2 regions of the Quadrisphaera sp. GCM10027208 genome follow, and region 1 is predicted to be linked to the other one. Evidence: predicted binding sites of a transcription regulator. Region 1 holds the regulator's gene; the other holds the start of a gene.

Region 1 (7,008 bases):
TGGCCGGTCGCCGAACCCGTCGCCCGGGCCCTGGCGGCCGGCGGCTGAGACACCCCCCGCTGGCGGCGTCAGCGGCGGGCACGGCACGCTGACCCGTGTGACGACTTCTGCTGAGCAGACGGTGCCGATGAGCGTCGCGGACGCCCGGGCGCAGTTCGAGCCCGTGCCCGGCTACCTCAACGCGGCCTCGATGGGCCTGCCGACGACAGGCGTGCTCGCCGCGCTCCAGGACGCGCTCGACGAGTGGCGCCGGGGCCGGGCCACCCCCGGCCGCTACGACGTCGCGGTCGCGGAGTCCCGCCGGCTGTACGCCGGGCTGGTCGGCGTCGACCCCGCCAGGGTCGCGGTCGGCTCACAGGTGTCCGTGCTCGCCGGCCTGGTTGCGAGCTCACTGCCCGACGGCGCCGAGGTGCTCTGCGTCGACGGCGACTTCACCTCGGTGATCTTCCCGTTCCTGGTCCACGCCGACCGCGGAGTGACCGTCCGGCACGTCCCGCTGGAGCGCCTGGCCGAGGAGGTGCGTCCCAGCACCGACCTCGTCGCCTTCTCGCTGGCGATGTCGGCGTGCGGCACCGTGGTCGACGGGGACGCCGTGGCCGAGGCGGCCGACGAGGCCGGCGCGGCCACCCTGTGCGACCTCACCCAGGCGGTGGGGTGGATGCCCGTGGACGCCTCACGCTTCGACGTCACCATCTGCTCGGCGTACAAGTGGCTGTGCAGCCCACGCGGGTCGGCGTTCGCGACGATCAGCGAGCGTGCGGCAGGGTGGCTGCGACCCACCTCGGCCGGGTGGTACGCCGGTGACGACGTGTGGGACTCCATCTACGGACCGCGGATGCGGCTGGCCCAGGACGCCCGGCGCTTCGACGTGTCCCCGGCGTGGCTGTCCTGGGTCGGCACGGTGCCCGCGCTGCGGCTGTTCGCCGCGCTGGACCCGGCCGAGGTGCGCGCTTACGACGCTGCGCTCGCCGACCGGCTCCGAGAGGGGCTGGGTCTCGCCCCGGCCGGGCGCGCGGTCGTGTCCCTGCCGGACCCGGACGGCGACCGGCAGGCCAGGTTGGAACGGGCCGGGGCGGTCGTCGCGGCCCGGGCGGGCAGTGTGCGGATCGCCTTCCACCTGTGGAACGACGAGGACGACGTACGGCTGGTGCTCGACGCCCTCGCCACCCCCGCGTGAGCGGGGAGGCCGACCCGCGCCGGCGGCTGGACGCGGACCCGCGCCGGCGGCTGGACGCTGAACGCGTCGCGACACGCGACCGGGTCAACTCCCTGGACGCGGAGCTCCGCCGACTCGAGGAGTCCGCTGCCGAGGTGGCGACCGACGACGAGCACGACCCGGACGGCTCCGGCGGGCTCGCGGTCGGTCGAGCCCAGCTGCAGGCGCTGCGCGAGCAGGCACGCCAGCAGCTCGCCGAGATCGAGGCGGCCGTGCAACGGCTGGACGCCGGCCGCTACGGGGTGTGTGAGCGGTGCGGACGACCGGTGGCCGCGGAGCGGTTGGCGGCCCGGCCCACCGCGCGGGTGTGCATCGACTGTGCCGGTTAGACGCTGCGCAGCACCGCCGGTTAGACGCTGCGCAGCACCGCGACGACCCGGCCGAGCACGGTGGCCTCGTCGCCGGGGATCGGCTCGTAGGCCGGGTTGTGCGGCAGCAGCCAGACGTGACCGTCGCGTCGCTTGAACGTCTTCACCGTCGCCTCGCCGTCGATCATCGCGGCGACGATCTCACCGTTCTCGGCGACCGGCTGCTGCCGGACGACGACCCAGTCGCCGTCGCAGATGGCGGCGTCGATCATCGAGTCACCGGACACCTTGAGCAGGAAGAGCTGCCCGTCACCCACGAGCTGACGGGGCAAAGGGAAGACGTCCTCGACCGCCTGCTCGGCGAGGATCGGCCCGCCGGCGGCGATCCGGCCGACCACCGGGACGTACGACGCCGCCGGCCGCGCGTCCCCGACACCTGTCTCGTCGACGTCCGGGGGCAGTTCGGACTCGGCGGTGGCGCGAGCGCCCCGTCCCGGCGTGACCACCTCGATGGCCCGCGGCCGGTTCGGGTCCCGTCGCAGGTAGCCCTTGCGCTCCAGGGCGGCGAGCTGGTGCGCGACGCTGCTCGGGCTCGTCAGCCCCACCGCCTGACCGATCTCCCGCATGCTCGGCGGGTAGCCGCGGGTCTCCACGGCGTGGCGGATGCTCTCCAGGATCGTGCGCTGCCGGGCCGTGAGGCCGTCCCCGCCGGCGGGCTGGTCCGGCAGCTCGTGCACCGTCGCGCCGTCCGTCGTGCCGGGATGGTCCTTCGCTGTGGCCACGTCCGCTCCGTCCCTGTTGTGCTGCTGGCTCTGTCGTGCTGCTGGCTCTGTCGTGCTGCTGGCTCTGTTCGACCGGTTCTGCCGTCCTGCCGCTGCGCTGGCCGGCCGCCGGTGATCGACACGCTAGACCGGGGCACCGACGGTTTCAAACACCTGTTCGAGCGTGTCGTCGCGATGTCAGTGCTGCTCGGCGGTGTGCTGGCGAGACCGCTGGGTAGAGGCGTTGTCGGTGCCCGGTGCTGGAGTGACGTCCAGGTGGGAAGCGAGCGGCCGGCCGATGGCTGCGCCGGGAGCGGTGGACACAGTCGCTCCCGAGTGCTAGACATCGGACAGGCGTTCGATCGAACACACGTTCGGGCCCTACGTCACGGAACGCCCTGGAGGTACCTGATGAGCGCAGTCACGATCGACCACCGCCTGGTCCCGGTTCGCCGTGCGCGGTCGCACCGGCCCGCCGACGTCGTTCCCCTGCCGGTGCGGCAGGCGCCGGCTGCCGTAGCCGGTGGACCGGCCGTGCCGCTGCGGATCACCCGGCGCGGGCGACTCACCCTGATGCTGGTCCTGTCGGCGGTCCTCGCCGTCGCCGGGCTGGGTGCCGCAGGGCAGGCTCTCGCCGGTCCGGACGCCGCCCCGCCGCCGATGGACACGGTCGTGGTCCTGCCGGGCGACACGCTGTGGGGCATCGCCTCCGGCGTCGCCGCGCCAGGAGAGGACGTCCGCGACGTGATCGTCGAGATCAGGACTCTCAACGGCCTGAGCACCTCGGCGGTGAACGTCGGCCAGGAGCTCCTCGTCCCAGCCACCCCCTAATCCCTCCGTGCTCAGGTCGGCACCACTCTCTTCGTGATCATGCAATCCCGCCACCCCGGACGCCGCCCCCTCGGTGATCATGCAATCCCGCCACCCCGGACGCCGCCCTCCTCGGTGATCATGCAATCCCGCCACCCTGGTCACACCCCCGGACGCTGCCCCTTCGGCGATCATGCAATCCCGCCACCTCTTCACGCATCGCCCGCGCAGAGTGGCGTTACGCGGGGAAGTTCTGACTGATTCAGAACTCTGTGGCAGACTGTGGAAAGAGTGCCTGTTTGGTTCTGGCGTCGGCCTTTCAAGCGGCATGACGCCTGTGATTCGGCCCTCCTTGTGGTGACCATGCACTGCGCCATCTGGAAGAGGCGGGCACGGCGATCCCGGGCCCGTCCTGCGACGAGCCTCCAGAGCGAACCGGGCCGTCCTGGCCCTCTCCGCGGAGTTCGGCCTACATGCAACGTCGCGAGGTGGGATACGGTCTAGCCGCTGCTGGCTGCCTTCTGCAAGGTGGCGGGATTGCATGATCACGAAAGGGGAGATGTCGCGGCGTCGGGCGATTGAATGCATTGCTACGGGTGCTGCGGGCGGTTACAAAATGCTGGATTCACCATGGTTTTTGCGGTGTGTTGCGCCAGCAACCCAGCACTTTGTGAGTGGACGTGGGCCGTACGGGGTGGCGGGATTGCATGATCACCGAGGGGGCGGCGTCGGGGGTGGCGGGATTGCATGATCACCGAGGGGGCGGCGTGCGGGGGTGGCGGGATTGCATGATCATCGAGGGGGCGGCGTTCGGGGTGGCGGGATTGCATGATCACCGAGGGGGTGAAGGGGTCAGGCGCCGAGCTCCCAGTGCCAGGGCTCGGGCTTGCTGCCGTCCTGCTGTGCCCACCCGGGGTTGAACCAGCCGAAGCGCGGGGCGTTGAGCTGCATCCACCGGTGCTCGGGCGTGCCGAACCGGTCGATGCCGCCGCACAGGTCGACGGCCGTGCCCCAGCCGTGGTTGCTGGTGCCTGGCCGAGCCGCCAGGGCCGGCTTCTGCTCGCGCAGCCGGACCTGTGACTGCAGTGTGCGGTAGGAGTCCGTGACGCAGATCGGCTCGGCGAACGTCGAGGCGTACGCCTCCGCCAGTCGGTCGAAGGCGTAGGCGGCGTCCGCGCGCAGCAGGTGCCCCGGGGCGCCCCACAGCGGGCACAGCGCCGAGCGCGGGATCTGCCCGTTGGGGAACCGCTCGACGCCCTGGCTCGTGCAGGCACCGGTCCGCCCGGTCACGGCGTTGCCGCCGCCGCCGAGGGTCCCGACGTCCAGGCCGTCGAGGTTGGACGGCGGGGCTGACCTGGTCGTCCCGGCGAGCACCTGACGACGGGCCTCGGCAAGCCGCTCGGCCTCGGCGTCCGCCGTCGCCACGGCCGTCTCGCTGGACAGCAGCAGCCCCCGCAGCCGGCTCAGCTCCGCTTCGTGGGCGGCGACCAGCCGGTCGGCGTCCTCCTTGGCGTCGGTGGCCGCCTGGGTCGTCTCCCGGACCCGCAGCGCCGTCCGCTCGGCGGCGGCCGCGGCGTCCTCCTGCTCGTCCACCGCGGCCCCGGCCACGACGACGGTGTCCTGCTGGGCCCGTCCGACGACCTGCAGCATGGCGACCCGACGCGACAGGTCTTCGGGGTTCCGGGCCTCGAGCAGGGTCATCACGCCCTCGTAGGCGGCCAGCCCGGAGCCCTCGCGGTACGTGCGGGCGGCCCACCGACCCAGGTCGTCCCGGCTCGCGTTGTACCGGGTCCGCGCCGCGGTGAGCTCCTCGGAGCGTTCCCAGTGCTCTGCCTCCGCCTCCTGCTGCTCGCGCATCGCCGCCGCGTACACCTCGAGCGCCGCGTTTGCCGCCCGGGCGGCTTCGTCGAGGCGGCGCTGCGCCTCGGTGACGTCTCGCGCGCGCTGGTCGGCGACGGACCGCAGCCGGTGTGCCACGTCGCGCTGCGCCTCGACCTGCTCCTGCGACGGCGCCGACGGCTGCGCGACCGCGACCGCGGCTCCTACAGCCGGGACGGCGAGCGGCGCGACCCCGAGCCCGGCAGCGGCCAGGGCTGCTGCGGCGGCACGGCGCAGGCGGGACAGGGGCACGATCACCCATCGGCGTGACCCAGGGACGGGTTGAGCCCGCGGCCGGCACAGGTTCACTGCACCAGTACGCCGCAGCCGCACCCGGCAGCCTGTGGACGACGAGCCCGCGGTGACCCCGGTCCTGCCTACCGTTCCCCCCGTGGGCACCACCTCCGTCCGGTTCGGCGTCGACCCCGGTGAGCTGCACCGGGCCGCTGCGGCCGCCCGCGAGATCGGGCAGCGGCTGCGCGCCGCCCACGACCTCGCGCTCGCCGCCGGCGACCCGCACCCGTGGGCGCAGGACCCGGCTCTGGCCGCGACCGCCCGCCGTGCCGTCGCCGACCTCACCGCCGCGGCCCGGCTCGGCGTCGACCCGGCGTCCGCGCTCGAGGACGCACTGCGCCGGGCCGCGGAGTCCTACGCGGCCAGCGACACCTGGTGGCCGCGGTGACCCCCGCTCCGGTCCGGGCAGCGCCGGCCGTGACCCCGCCGGTTCAGGTCCCCGCGGTCGATCCCGCCGCCGCCGGGCGGGACGCCGAACGGCTGGCCCGCGCCGCCGCCGCGGCCGCCGGCGCGGCCCAGGACGTCGGCAGAACCGTCCCGGTCCAGTGGTACGGCCGGGCCGCGGACGCCGAGCGCGTCGTCCGGGCCGACCTCGCCCGCCAGGCCGAGCAGGTGCAGCGGCTGGCCGGCGCTGTCGCGGCCGCGCTGGCGGACTACGCCGCGCGGGTCGCGCCCGCACTGGCCGCGATGCGCCGGGCCGGTGAGGACCTCGAGGCCGGCCTGCGGCTGCAGGCCGCCGACCCGGCGTCCCCGGCGGCCGCGGCCCGGATCGAGCGGGCGTGGGCCGACCACGCGGCGGCCGAGCGCCGGTACACCGCCGCCGTCCTGGACGCCACCGCCGCCCTGGCCGAGGTCGAGGCCGAGACGGCCGCCCTGGCCACCGGTCCGGCCGCGCAGCTGCGCGCCGGCGTCGAGCAGTTCTGGCAGGACGCCGTGGTGGACCCGGCCCGGCTCGCCTGGGCCCTCACCGCGGGGTTCGTCACCGACCGGGACGCGTGGCGTGACACGGTGGCCGGACTGCGCGACGGGCTGCTCGACACCGTGCGCCACCCGGTCCGCACGCTCGACGAGATGCTCGCCGGGCCGTACTGGCGGGCCGGGGAGTGGGGCGCCGGAGTCGGTGCCCTGTTGGCCGGTGCCCTGCCGTGGCGGTTCGGTACCCGGCTCACCCCCGAGGAGCGGGCCCGCTGGGCGCCGTACCTGGCCGATCCCGATGCCCCGCGCCCCCGGCTGCAGAGCCTCGAGGAGCTCTTCGCCGGCGTGGACCTCAGCGCCCACGAGCACCACGCGCTCGGTCACACCCTGCGTCGCCACCGGCTCGAGGCCGACCTGCTCGAGGACCGGCTGCGTTACGGCACCGTCTACGACGAGGGGTACCGCGGCCCGCCGCCGGCCTCCCGGCGGGCGTCGAGCTGGTCGGACGCCGCGACCGCAGAGCGCTGGGTCGGTGAGGCGCTGCGGCGGCACGAGGCCGAGGTCCGCGAGTGGGCCGCCGGCCGCGGCCGGCGCCCCCTCGTCGTCCAGGTGCCGGCCGACCCGGACGTTGGCACGGTGATGACACTCGTCGACGGCCGACACCAGCTGCTCGCGCCCTCGACGGTCCGCGTCGTCCTGGCCCGGGACGGCGACGACGTGTTCATCCTCACCGCCTACCCCGACACCCCCCTCACGACCGACCGGAGCCGACGATGACACCCATGCCGACCGTCCCCGACGTCCCGCTGACCGGTGCCCTCCTGCG
Region 2 (7,008 bases), on a different contig from region 1:
CCCTGTCCCTCAAGGCGACGATGGAGGACCCGTGGCAGCAGTTCGCCCGGACCCACGCCATCGGCCAGGTCGTCCCGGGCAAGGTCACCAAGCTCGTCCCGTTCGGCGCGTTCGTCCGGGTCGAGGACGGCATCGAGGGTCTCGTGCACATCTCCGAGCTGGCGGTGCGGCACGTGGAGGTCCCCGAGCAGGTCGTCCAGGTGAACGACGAGATCTTCGTCAAGGTCATCGACATCGACCTCGAGCGTCGCCGGATCTCGCTGTCGCTCAAGCAGGCCAACGAGGGCGTCGACCTGACCTCCGAGGACTTCGACCCGTCGCTGTACGGCATGGCGCAGGAGTACGACGAGGCCGGCAACTACAAGTACCCCGAGGGCTTTGACCCGGAGACCAACGAGTGGCTCGAGGGGTACGAGACCCAGCGCGAGGAGTGGGAGCGGCAGTACGCCGAGGCCCACGCCCGCTGGGAGGCCCACAAGAAGCAGGTCGAGGCCGCCGCCAACGCCGAGGCCGAGGCGCAGAACGAGACGAAGACCTCGTACTCCTCCGAGGGCTCGGCGCCTGCGCCGGCCCCGAGCGCCGGGCCGACTCCGGCGGCCCCCGCCAACGAGGGCACGCTGGCCTCCGACGAGGCGCTCGCCGCGCTGCGGGAGAAGCTGACCGGCAACGGCTGATCCCTCCGCTGTCACGACGGGGCCCGGTACCGCGAGGTGCCGGGCCCTGTCGCTGTCCCGGGCTCTGTCGCTGTCCCGGGCTCTGTCGCCGTTTGGGCCCAGTCACCGGGGCGGCGGCGCGGCACCGGTCAGCCGGTCCGCGAGCTCCAGACGGCGGACCTTCCCGCTGGAGGTCCGGGGCAGGTCCCCTTCGTCGAGGACGTGGACGTCCTTGGGACGTCGCGCCGGGGGCAGGTGCTCGCGGGCGAACGCGGTCACGTCGCCGGCCGTGGCGGGGGACCGGTCCGTCGGGACGACGACCGCCTCCAGCCGCTGCCCCCACCGCTCGTCCGGCACGCCGACGACGACCACCTCCCGGACGCCGGGACACCGAGACAGCACCCGCTCCACCTCGAGCGGGTAGACGTTGACCCCGCCGGTGATGACGAGGTCCTCCCGTCGTCCGGTCAGGTAGAGGAACCCGTCGGCGTCCAGGCGGCCGTGGTCCCCGACCGTGAACGCGGGACCAGCCGGGGTGTGCCGCCACGCCTGCGCCGTCCGCTCGGGGTCGCCCCAGTAGCTGAACCGGGCCCAGGGCGGCACCGCGCACCAGATGGTGCCGTCCGCGTCGACCGACAGGGTCCGTCCGGCGCGGGCCCGCCCCACGGTGCCCGGTCGCTCCAGCCACTGCGCCGCCGGGCAGGCGGTGAACTGACCCTCGGTGGCACCGTAGAACTCCCACACCGGCTCGGTGCCGACGACGTCGATCAGCCAGCGCCGCACCGGGTCCGGGCACGGGGCCCCGGCGTGCGCGACGAGCCGGAAGCCGCGCAGCGCCTCGCGCACCGGGCCGGGGTCGGTGACGGCGCGCTCGTGCAGCCGTTGCAGCTGGGCGGGCGCGGTGAACAGGGTGGTGGGCCGGTGGTGCCGACACGCCTGCAGGAAGCCGTCCACGGTGAACCGGCCGGGGACCACCACCGACCCTCCGGCGTGCAGCGTGGCGAGGGCGAACCGCAGCGGCGCCGAGTGGTGCAGCGGGGAGACGACGAGGTGCACGTCGGCCGGGCCGAGCCCCCACTGCTCGATCTCCTCGCCCCACAGCCGCCGGGCGTCGTCCTGCGTCAGGACCCCGCTCCACACGCCCTTGCGCCGGCCGGTGGTCCCGGAGGTGTAGTGCATCGGGCGGGCGAGCGGGACGGGGGACAGCGGAAGGGGCGACGCGGTCGACGGCACGGCCGGGTGCTCGCCGGCGCGGACGAGCCCGGCCAGGTCGTCCCCGTCCCGGACGACGAGGGCCGGGTCAGCGTCCGCCAGCACCTCGGCCAGCTCGTCCGCCGGCGTCCCGGGGTCGAGCACCACCGGCACGACCCCGGCCCGTAGCGCCGCGAGGGCCACGGCGACCAGGGCGGGCGACCCGGGGACGACGAGCGCGACCCGGTCCCCGCGGCGCACTCCGGCGGCGTGCAGGGCGCCGGCGACATGGCCGGCCACGGCATCCGCCTGCGCCGCGGTCACCACGTCGCCGACCTCCACGCCGAGCCCCACGCCGACCTCCACGCCGGCATGCTGCCACGCTCCACGGCCCCGCGCCCCAACCCCTTCGTGATCATGCAATCCCGCCACCCCGCTGCCACACCCCTTGGTGATCATGCAATGCCGCCACCCGGTTCTAGAACAGGCGTTCGACTGTGGCGTACGCTCACGTCATGCCGGCCCTGCTGCAGACCTCGTTGCTCGACGGCCTCGCCAGCTCGGAGGAGCCCGTGCTCGGTGACCTGCGCGCCCTGCGCCGCACCGAGCTCGGCCGTGGTGCCTGGGTCGACGTCCTGCCCGGCTGGGTGTCCGGCTCCGACGACGTGTTCGTCGACCTCGTCACCGGTGTGCCGTGGCGGGAGGAGCAGCGCCGGATGTACGACCGGGTCGTCGAGGTGCCCCGGCTGCTGTGCTGGTACGGCGAGGGCGCCGCGCTGCCGGCCCCGGTTCTGGCCGAGGCGCGGGACCGGCTCTCGGCGCACTACGCCGCCGAGCTGGGGGAGCCGCTGCGCACCGCCGGCCTCTGCTACTACCGCGACGGCCGGGACAGCGTGGCCTGGCACGGGGACCGGATCGGCCGCGGCCGCACCAGCGACACGGTGGTGGCCATCATCTCCTTCGGGGCGCCGCGGCGGCTGCTGCTCCGCCCGACCGGAGGCGGTGGCGCCACCCACGGCTTCGCCCTCGGCCACGGGGACCTGCTCGTCATGGGCGGGTCGTGCCAGCGGACCTGGGAGCACGCGGTCCCCAAGACGGCGTCACCGGTCGGGCCGCGGATCAGCGTCCAGCTCCGGCCCCGCGGCGTCCGCTGAGCCGCCGGGCCTACCCTGGCCGGCGTGCTGCGAGTGGGACTGACCGGGGGGACCGGGGCCGGCAAGTCCTCCGTCGCCCGACGGCTCACCGAGCTGGGTGCCGTCGTCGTGGACGCCGACGCCCTGGCCCGGGAGGTCCTCGCGCCCGGGTCCGAGGGGCTGGCGGCGGTGGTCGCCGAGTTCGGCCCCGAGGTGCTGGACGGCGACGGCGGGCTCGACCGAGCGGCCCTGGCCCGGGTGGTCTTCGCCGACGCCGACCGCCGGGCCGCCCTCGAGCGCATCACCCACCCCCGGATCGCCGCCCTCACCGCACAACAGGTGGCGGCGGCGCCCGCGGACGCCGTCGTCGTCCACGACGTCCCGCTGCTCGTCGAGAAGCGGATGGGCGCCGGCTACCACCTCGTCGTCGTCGTGCACGCCCCCGCCGCCGAGCGGGTGCGCCGGCTGGTGACGCACCGGGGGATGACCGCCGAGGACGCGTGGTCACGGGTGCGGGCCCAGGCGAGTGACGACGAGCGCCGGGCGGCCGCGGACGTGTGGCTGGACAACTCCGGGACGCCGGCTGACCTCGCTGCGGCGGTGGACGACCTGTGGCGCGCACGGCTGGTGCCGTACGAGGAGAACGTCCGCCTCGGGCGCCCCGCGCCCGGCTGGGTCGACGGCGGGACGGGTCAGCGGCCGGACCCGGGAGCCGGTGCCCGGGTGGCGGCCCGGGTCGCACACGCGGTGCGAGCGGTGCTGCCGGACGCGGAGGTCCGGGTGGACGCCGCCGCCCCGCTGACCGTCGTGGTCCGCGGCGGCGTGGCCGCCGGCTCACCGGACGACGCGGCGCTCGCCGCAGCCCTTCGCGCAGCCGGGTTCCCCCCGGTGGCCGAGGGGGTGCACGCCTCGGCGGACCCCGGACTGCCGGCGCGGGTGCTGCTGGCGCGGCTCCCCGGTGCCCCGGCTTACCGTTGACCCATGCGCCCCAGCACCGACCTCCAGCGACGCGTGGCACCCTTCACCGTCGTCTCGGACTTCCAGCCGTCCGGGGACCAGCCCGCCGCGATCGCCGAGCTCACCCGCCGGATCCAGGCCGGGGAGCAGGACGTCGTGCTGCTGGGCGCGACCGGCACCGGCAAGTCCGCGACCACGGCGTGGCTGATCGAGAAGGTCCAGCGGCCCACCCTCGTCATGGCGCCGAACAAGACGCTCGCGGCCCAGCTGGCCAACGAGTTCCGCGAGCTCCTGCCGCACAACGCGGTCGAGTACTTCGTCTCCTACTACGACTACTACCAGCCGGAGGCCTACGTCCCGCAGACGGACACCTACATCGAGAAGGACTCCTCGATCAACGACGAGGTGGAGCGGCTGCGGCACTCCGCGACGAACTCGCTGCTGACCCGCCGGGACGTCGTCGTGGTCGCCTCGGTCTCCTGCATCTACGGCCTGGGCACCCCGCAGGAGTACGTCGACCGGATGGCGCGCCTGCACGTCGGGCAGGAGGTGGACCGTGACGAGCTGCTCCGCCGCTTCGTGCAGATGCAGTACACCCGCAACGACCTCGCGTTCACCCGCGGCACGTTCCGCGTCCGCGGCGACACCGTCGAGATCATCCCGGTGTACGAGGAGCTCGCCGTCCGGATCGAGTTCTTCGGTGACGAGGTGGACCGGCTGTACACCCTGAACCCGCTGACCGGGGAGGTGGTGCGTGAGGAGCAGGAGATGTACGTGTTCCCCGCCTCGCACTACGTCGCCGGCCCCGAGCGGATGGAACGCGCCATCGCCGGCATCGAGGCCGAGCTCGAGCAGCGGCTCGCCGAGCTTGAGCGGCAGGGCAAGCTGCTCGAGGCCCAGCGGCTGCGCATGCGGACCACGTACGACATCGAGATGATGCGGCAGGTCGGCTCCTGCTCCGGGATCGAGAACTACTCCCGGCACATCGACGGCCGCGGCCCCGGGACGGCGCCCAACACCCTGCTCGACTACTTCCCGGACGACTTCCTGCTCGTCATCGACGAGTCGCACGTCACCGTGCCACAGATCGGTGCCATGTACGAGGGGGACATGTCGCGCAAGCGGACCCTCGTCGAGCACGGCTTCCGGCTGCCGAGCGCGATGGACAACCGGCCGCTGAAGTGGGAGGAGTTCCTCGAGCGGACCGGGCAGACCGTGTACCTGTCCGCGACCCCCGGGCCGTACGAGCTGTCCCGCGGGAACGGCGTGGTGGAGCAGATCATCCGACCGACCGGCCTCATCGACCCGCAGATCGTCCTCAAGCCGACGAAAGGTCAGATCGACGACCTGCTGCACGAGATCCGGACCCGCGCCGACAAGGACGAGCGGGTGCTCGTCACGACGCTCACGAAGAAGATGGCCGAGGACCTCACCGACTACCTGCTCGACCAGGGCGTCCGGGTCCGGTACCTGCACTCCGAGGTCGATACGCTGCGCCGGGTCGAGCTGCTGCGCGAGCTGCGGACCGGGGAGTACGACGTCCTGGTCGGGATCAACCTGCTCCGCGAGGGGCTCGATCTGCCCGAGGTGTCGCTGGTCAGCATCCTGGACGCCGACAAGGAGGGCTTCCTGCGCTCGGAGCGTTCCCTGATCCAGACCATCGGCCGAGCCGCCCGCAACGTCTCCGGGCAGGTGCACATGTACGCCGACACCGTGACGCCGTCGATGCAGTTCGCGATCGACGAGACGAACCGGCGCCGGGAGAAGCAGATCGCCTACAACCGCGAGCACGGGATCGACCCCACCCCCCTGCGCAAGCGGATCGCCGACATCACCGACCTGCTCGCCCGGGAGGACGCGGACACCGCGACCCTGCTCGGCGGGGCGGGGCGCCAGCAGTCCCGCGGCAAGACGCCCGTGCCCGGAATGGGGTCCCGGCGCGGCGCCGACCGGCCGGCGCGGCTCGCCGAGCTGCCCGCCGCGGACCTGGCGGACCTCATCGGCCAGCTCACCGACCAGATGCACACCGCCGCAGGCGAGCTGCAGTTCGAACTGGCCGCGCGACTGCGGGACGAGATCGCCGACCTCAAGAAGGAGCTGCGGGGCATGCAGCGGGCTGGTCACGCCTGACGGTGAGCGGCCCGACGGGCGCATCCCGGCATCTCGGGTAGAGTGGCAGCACTCGGAGGGGAGTATCCCCATCGCAGTGCCCTCGTCATCCCGGTGCCTGCCACGGCGCCCGGGGGCACGGTCCGTCCCATGGGCGGGAGAGACCTCCGGCTGCTGTCCGCGCGCGGTGCCGCGTGCCCGACCGAGCTCCGGAGACCGATGTCCTGATGTCCATGACCTGGTGGCTGTCCACCGTCGCCGTCGTCATCGCCCTGCTCGTCCTCGACTTCGTCGTCGCCTCACGGCGCCCGCACCACGTCGGCATGCGGGAGGCGGCGATCTGGTCGACGTTCTACATCGCCATCGCCATCCTCTTCGGGATCTTCTTCTGGGTCGTCGCGGGGTCGCAGCAGGGCACCGAGTACTTCACCGGCTACGTGGTCGAGAAGAGCCTGTCGGTCGACAACCTCTTCGTCTTCGTGATCATCATGGCGAAGTTCTCGGTGCCGGACGTGCTGCAGCAGCGGGTGCTGCTGTTCGGCATCGCCGCAGCCCTCGTGCTGCGCGTCATCTTCATCGCCCTCGGCGCGGCGGCCCTCAGCGCCTTCTCCTGGGTGTTCGTGATCTTCGGCCTGTTCCTGATCTACACCGCGGTCCAGCTCTACCGGCACCGCGACGAGGACCCCGAGGCAGGGGACAACCCCGTGCTGCGGTGGGTGCAGAACCACCTTCCGGCGACCGACGACTACCAGGGCACCAAGCTCGTCGTGCGGCAGAACGGGCGCCGTGTGATCACGCCGCTGTTCATCGTGTTCGTGGCGATCGCCAGCACCGACGTGCTGTTCGCCCTGGACTCCATCCCGGCGGTGTTCGGCATCACCCGGGACCCGTTCATCGTCTTCGCCGCCAACGCGTTCGCCCTGCTGGGCCTGCGTGCCCTGTACTTCCTCATCCACGGGCTGCTC

What was found. Region 1 encodes LexA, which represses DNA repair genes until DNA is damaged. Its sites were predicted from a motif close to TCGAACANNTGTTCGA; they were not measured.
Region 2: ACFP6A_RS11870 (alpha-ketoglutarate-dependent dioxygenase AlkB) is a predicted target of LexA. The motif match lies at 2,324-2,339, and genes of this name have one in related genera.

The regions. Positions count from the first base shown of each region.
Region 1 is NZ_JBHSRC010000005.1:85,231-92,238, forward strand. Features, by position in the region: gene ACFP6A_RS09735 (ATP-dependent DNA helicase) at 1-48, shown strand, start outside; gene ACFP6A_RS09740 (aminotransferase class V-fold PLP-dependent enzyme) at 98-1,177, shown strand; gene ACFP6A_RS09745 (TraR/DksA family transcriptional regulator) at 1,174-1,545, shown strand; gene lexA (transcriptional repressor LexA) at 1,566-2,306, opposite strand; gene ACFP6A_RS09755 (LysM peptidoglycan-binding domain-containing protein) at 2,697-3,116, shown strand; gene ACFP6A_RS09760 (D-alanyl-D-alanine carboxypeptidase family protein) at 3,948-5,225, opposite strand; gene ACFP6A_RS09765 (hypothetical protein) at 5,365-5,655, shown strand; gene ACFP6A_RS09770 (RNase A-like domain-containing protein) at 5,685-6,959, shown strand; gene ACFP6A_RS09775 (hypothetical protein) at 6,965-7,008, shown strand, end outside.
Region 2 is NZ_JBHSRC010000007.1:61,620-68,627, forward strand. Features, by position in the region: gene rpsA (30S ribosomal protein S1) at 1-674, shown strand, start outside; gene ACFP6A_RS11865 (class I adenylate-forming enzyme family protein) at 777-2,210, opposite strand; gene ACFP6A_RS11870 (alpha-ketoglutarate-dependent dioxygenase AlkB) at 2,360-2,998, shown strand; gene coaE (dephospho-CoA kinase) at 3,023-3,955, shown strand; gene uvrB (excinuclease ABC subunit UvrB) at 3,959-6,064, shown strand; gene ACFP6A_RS11885 (TerC family protein) at 6,277-7,008, shown strand, end outside.